One region of the Lentilactobacillus hilgardii genome, then DNA from elsewhere that is predicted to be linked to it. Evidence: predicted binding sites of a transcription regulator. Region 1 holds the regulator's gene; the other holds the start of a gene.
The links. The regulator CtsR, encoded in region 1, represses protease genes until heat stress. The targets are predictions, from matches to a motif close to TTGGTCAAAAAAGGTCAAANA.
Positions count from the first base shown of each region.

Region 1 (3,217 bases):
TCATCTTGTAATTTATTAGCCTGTTTTCGAATCTTCGAAGCTTTCTCGTAGTCTTGGGCAACAAGTGCCTCATTCAGTTGAGCAAGGAGATCTGAAAGTTTCTTGTGATCGTCGACAACATCTGAATTCTGCAGATGATCAATTCGTACCTTGGCAGCAGCTTCATCCATTAAATCAATGGCTTTGTCTGGAAGGAAGCGATCACTGATATAACGATTGGATAGGTTAACAGCTGTTTCAATAGCATCGTCAGTAATTTCAACATGATGATGTTGTTCATATTTAGGACGCAGGCCCTTTAAAATCTGAACGGTCTCATCTGCCGTTGGTTCATCAACCGTAACTTTGGCAAATCGACGTTCCAACGCTGCATCCGATTCAATATATTTTTGATATTCATCAAGAGTAGTGGCACCGATTAATTGAAGCTCGCCACGTGCTAACGCTGGTTTCAAAATATTGGAAGCGTCAATAGCGCCTTCTGCACCACCGGCACCAATCAACGTATGCAATTCATCAATAAACAGAATGATATTTCCGTCTTGATAAATCTCCTCGATGACTTTCTTAAGCCGATCTTCAAACTCACCACGATATTTGGTCCCGGCAACCAGTGAGCCCATGTCAAGCATCATTAAACGCTTATTAACCATGTCCCCAGGTACGTCACCGTTTACAATTCGCTCTGCAAGTCCTTCTGCAATTGCAGTTTTACCAACCCCAGGCTCACCAATTAGAACCGGATTATTTTTAGTTCGTCGCGCAAGGATTTGAACAACCCGCTTAACTTCCAAATCACGGCCAATGGTTGGGTCCAAACGATTCTCACGTGCCATTTCAGTTAAATCACGGGCTAGTGAATCAATAGTTGGTGTTTTACTGTCTTTTTGTTTGGATGGACGGGCGCCCCGTTGCTTTGATGACATATTAGATGCCATTGAGCCGCCACTAATCCCCATCTTTCTTAAAGTTACTTTACGAATTTGTGATAAATCAAGGCCTAAGTTAATCAAAATTCTTGAAGAAAGAATCGTTTCATCTGTTAATAATGAAAGTAAAATGTGCTCTGTTCCAACTTTTGGAACGCCATTTTTCTTCGCAAATTCTCCGGCTTGTGCCAATACTTCCTTAGCCTTAGGAGAGTATGGTAAATAATCGTTACTGCTAAGATCCTTCAGATTACCATACCCGGCAAAGCGTTCTACTTCTTCTGTAATGTCTTCCGCAGTCACTGAGAACTGTTGAAGAGCCTTATATGCGATCCCATTAGTTTCAATCAGTAGACCTAGTAACAGGTGCTCAGTACCGATAGCTTGGTGCTTAAATTTCTTTGCCTGTTCCTGAGCAATGGTTAAAACGTTCTTAGCGCTTGGAGTGAATAAATTATTCATAGATACCCTCGCTTTCTATCGTTCGTAACGCAAACGATTCAATATTGATACCATAATGTTTGCTCTCATGATATCAGTTAAATCACTATTGTTAAGGTCAATTGCATCTTTGTCAATCGCCGCTAAAATAATGCTCACTTCACGACGACTAATTAAGTCATTATTATATAACGTTTGGACGATGGTTTCACTATCTCTTTTCGACAATTTGTTACCAATTGCGTCAATCAACGAGTTCAACACGTCAATGTCATCTAATAAATGAACCTTCTCTATTCTAATGTAGCCGCCACCACCCCTTTTACTTTCAACAATATACCCATTTTGAATTGTAAAACGCGTGTTAATAACATAATTAATTTGCGACGGAACAACGTCAAATAATCCAGCAATTTCCGATCGGCGAATTTTCACTTGTTCGTTGTCGGCAAGTATTTCCTTCAAGTAACGTTCAATTAAATCAGAAATGTTTTCGTCGGCCATGCTCTCACCCAATTCTTTGACTAATATTGACTTTAATTATACGAAGAAAGTGAGAAAATGCAAAGAAAAGGATTCGACACCCCTTAATTCATATTATTGGCCATTAATCATTGTGAAAAAGAAACGGCTATCTTTTGTATCCTACAACGGCAAGAATCTCAATTCCAAGTCTTCCAGCATGCGTCAAAACTCGGAACACATTTATATAATATTATAGAAGAAAAATCAATCATAAAGCCCTCAACGGCAAAATATCAAAAAATAGAGGGTCTAAAATTTTTGGGGTTGATACCGTAAGGTATCAATCTTTTTTTGCATATAAATAGGGCATCGCCCTACTATTGAATTAGCCAATAATTCAGATAGAAAGAAGTAAAAACGATGTCCCAAGACAAGCTTATCTTAAATTTAGTTGGTTTAAAAGACCCCCACATTCACTTCGAGGCTGATGCTAAAACCCAAACCGGGCTATATCACGGTCATCCGGCATTATTTATCAATGCTAAATTGCTTAAAAAGATTTCACAGTGTCCAAATTGCGGGTTTGCTGATTGCCTTGTAAAAGACGGTCATAAGACCGTTAATTTAAAATTATCCCCACAGAGATTCCACTTATTAATTCTCCGGTTAGCTAAGCAACGGTTTCTTTGTAAACACTGTGGTTCAATCATTACTTCGCAAACGGATGCTGTTAAGCCTAACTGCCAAATTTCCAAGAACGTTTGGCAATCAGTGGTGATGGACTTTCATGATAATATGGCAGCGACACTGATTGCTAAACAAAACGGGGTTTCTGCCAGTACCGTCAATCGAGCATATCCGCAAGCAGCGCAAATGATCAGTAATCGGTTTGTTCGCTTACCGAAACATCTCAGTTTTGATGAGTTTACCTCTTCGCACCAAAATCGGCGCATGCGGTTTATCTTTCAAGATGCCGATCATCATAATCGAGTCGTTATTCTGTATGGCCGCCGTAAGGCGTTCCTCAGGAGCTACTTCATGCAGTACTCACACAAAGAACGAGCTCGCGTTAAAACCATTTCTGTCGATCTAAACGCTGGCTACGTTCACCTAATCCCAGAGCTTTTCCCTAAAGCCAAAATTATAATTGACCGCTTCCACATCATTCAAATGACTCAAAGGTCCCTAAATGAGGTACGTTTGTCAGTCGCGAAAAAGCAACCTCATTCCTCGCGTGAATATCGGATGATTAAGAAATATTGGCGTTTATTCGACAAGCCCTTTGATAAGCTGGAAGCTAAACGACTCTATTATCGGACACCGTTAAAACGAGAGATGACTAGTCAACGAATTGTGACAGATGCCGTTGCCCTTAGCCCTAA
Region 1 covers NZ_CP047121.1:2,280,920-2,284,136, forward strand. Annotated here, with positions in the region: gene GQR93_RS10885 (ATP-dependent Clp protease ATP-binding subunit) at 1-1,391, opposite strand, end outside; gene GQR93_RS10890 (CtsR family transcriptional regulator) at 1,407-1,874, opposite strand; gene GQR93_RS10895 (ISL3 family transposase) at 2,256-3,217, shown strand, end outside.

Region 2 (3,217 bases), 350 kb from region 1:
GCAGAGGTTTTCTTTACCTGCTCGGCAATATTCACAAACGCCACAGGTCCAACGTAACCAAGGCACCCCAATTCTATCTCCAAGCTCGAATCGGCTGGTTCCCGGACCGTTCTTAACAACCTTTCCGACAATCTCATGTCCAGGAGTGACGTGTTCCTGATGAACAGGTAAGTCGCCTTCAGTAACGTGTAAGTCGGTGTGACAAACACCACAGGCAATAATGTGTACCAAAACTTCGCCCCGCTTTGGAGTTGGAACTGGTTTGGTTGTAAACTTCAGTGGCGATGGATTGGCATCAAGCGGTCCTGGCTTAACAACTTCCCAAGCCTTCATTTCGGTAGGAATCGTTTCATCTTTTTCAGTTGATTCAATTACTTTTGTTTTATCCGAAGTCATTGTATTTTTCATCTTATTAGCCTCTATTCATTGATTAAGCGTTAGAACACAAGCGATTTATTCGAATTATCTATCACTAATAATTCGTTTTAAGTAACTATCGTTTGAGCTTGTTACTTATTTAACTTTTACAAGTACATTTTAGGTCCTAAAATGTGATTTATCAATGATCGTTACTTGATGATGATAAGAGTACAGCACGCAAGAAGAATTTCGGAACAGTCATTTTTCTGAGTCAACGTCAGAATAAAAAAAGCATAAAAAAACCGAGGCCCAAAAATTGGTCTCGGAAATAGTTGGATCAGTTTCGATCCGTAGTTAATTAAAATTTATTTTTTCTCAGAACTGTTTGTCATGATGCCATCCAACAAACCGTAATCAACAGCTTCCTGAGCGGTCAAGTAGTTATCACGTTCAGTATCCTTATTGATTTTTTCAATTGGTTGACCAGAATTCTTTGCTAAGAGTTCATTAATCATTTTACGAGCTTTGAGAATTTCTTCAGCGGCAATCTCAATTTCAGTTTGTTGACCTTGGGCACCACCAGAAGGTTGGTGAATCAAAACTTGGGCGTGTGGCAATGCAAAACGCTTGCCCTTTGCTCCAGAAGAAGCAAGAACGGAAGCCATTGAGGCAGCCATACCCATAACGATAGTTTGAACATCTGCTTTTACAAAGTTCATTGTATCGAAAATTGCCATACCTGATGTGATGACACCACCAGGTGAGTTGATGTAGAGATAAATATCTTTTTCAGAGTCTTGAGCATCCAAGAATAGCAATTGTGCAATGATTGCATTTGCCATGTCATCCTCGATTGGTCCTGACAACATGATGATACGGTCTTTTAACAAACGTGAGTAAATATCATAAGCACGTTCGCCATTAGCGGATTGTTCAATAACGGTTGGCACTAAATTCATTGAATATGCCTCCTTATCAATTTTATGAAAGATGGCTTTTGCCAAGTTCATGATTACAGTTTAGTTGATTGGTCAAAAAAGGTCAAATAGTTTGCTTATCTTGTTTATGGAAAACGGGTTATAGGTTAAAATCAAAGGTTTTGTGACTTGCAGTCGGTGGTATTCTTAAACGTCACAATGCTTAGAAAGCGGATACATTCATGATACAATTATATTAGAATGATTTACTAGCCGGGAGGCATATAATATGCAAACACATCATATTTCATTATTAACCCGAGATGCAGAACAAAATGTTCATTTCTATACGAAAGTTTTAGGGATGCGACTTGTCAAAAATAGTGTTAATCAAGAAAACATCAGAATTAGGCATTTATTTTATGGCGATTATTTAGGGACGCCGGGGACAGTTGTGACATTTTTTGTTTTGCCATTACTTGGCAGAAGAACGGATGGGAAACATTTCTTTAATAATATTAAATTAGCAATTCCACAGGGAAGTACGGATTATTGGCATCATCGTTTGGATGATCAAGGTATTGAAGTAACCGAAATTGGGAATGGTCTTAAATTTAACGATCCGGATAATATTGAGATTAAAATGTTAGAAACACCTGAACGTCTGACTGATTGGCGGGTAGTGCCAAATAATGGGATTCCAGCAGAAAATCAAATTGCCCGCTTCCTGGGTACAGAATTACATGTGCCGGACCCGACAGCTACCGCATCGTTCTTTCATGATTGGCTGGGTATTACAGTTAAAGACAATGTAGTTGAGTTGGAAGGCCATGAATCAATCGACTTATTTAAGAGCCAACAGCCCGAGGTAAGAACACGGTTTGGCCGGGGAAGTATTGACCATATTGCGTTGCAGGTTCCGAGTGAAAAGGTATTGTTCGATTTTTGGGATAAGGCAGAAAAAATGAACCTTAATCGAGAAGAGTACGCTGATCGTGGTTGGTTCAAGAGTATATATGTTCGTGATCCTGGGGATAACCGGATCGAATTAGCGACAACTGCACCAGGATTTGGTTTAGAGGAATCGATTTTGACGATGGGATCTCAGCTTTCATTGCCGCCAAAGTTCATGGATCAAAAACAATCTATTATTGACTTTTATGCCAAACAGGGTGTTGATTTTCATGACGTTGATGATTAATTTGTATGAAAAGGTTTGAAGCGTTCATCTCGAGTTGTTTACAAGTAGACGATTATTTCACAGATTTGAATGATGTTTGATGATTAAAAAAGAGACTAAATCAAAGATTAACTTTGGTTCGGTCTCTTTTACTTTTGAAGAATAGTTTAATGCGCCCGGGGGGAATCGAACCCTCATTTCAAGAACCGGAATCTTACGTGCGATCCATTACACTACGGGCGCAAAAAAGTTTTCTAATGCAACTCACTATACCAATATACTAGAATTTAATGGATTTTTCAAGACAAAGAAAAATCGAATTAGTGAAAGCGGTTACTAGCGTAGAACTCATTGCAATTATTCAGTGGTCTGCTATACTCGTACTTGGGTAATATTTCAATTTACTCGATGCGCCTTGATTGAGATTTTATTCACAAGGTGCTGACTTTGTTTTCAATTAGTGGTACGATTAGTTTCGTACTATCTGATAATATTTAATATTTTCTTATTTCCTAAAGGAGGAAAACACAGTATGACTGTAAAGATTGGTATTAATGGTTTTGGCCGAATTGGTCGTTTGGCATTCAAACGAATTCACGAATTACACTCCGATGAAATCGAAGTTGCCGCAATTAACGATTTAACCACTCCATCAATGTTGGCATATCTTTTGAAATATGATTCAACACATGGACGTTTCCCTGGAGATGTTTCTTCAACTGACAAGGGTATCGTTGTTGATGGTAAGGAAATTCCTGTA
Region 2 covers NZ_CP047121.1:1,930,321-1,933,537, reverse strand. Annotated here, with positions in the region: gene GQR93_RS09100 (zinc-dependent alcohol dehydrogenase family protein) at 1-396, opposite strand, end outside; gene GQR93_RS09095 (ATP-dependent Clp protease proteolytic subunit) at 726-1,319, opposite strand; gene GQR93_RS09090 (VOC family protein) at 1,567-2,478, shown strand; tRNA gene GQR93_RS09085 (tRNA-Arg) at 2,629-2,700, opposite strand; gene gap (type I glyceraldehyde-3-phosphate dehydrogenase) at 2,990-3,217, shown strand, end outside.
Region 2: the regulator CtsR is predicted to act here: its motif matches at 1,388-1,408, upstream of GQR93_RS09095 (ATP-dependent Clp protease proteolytic subunit).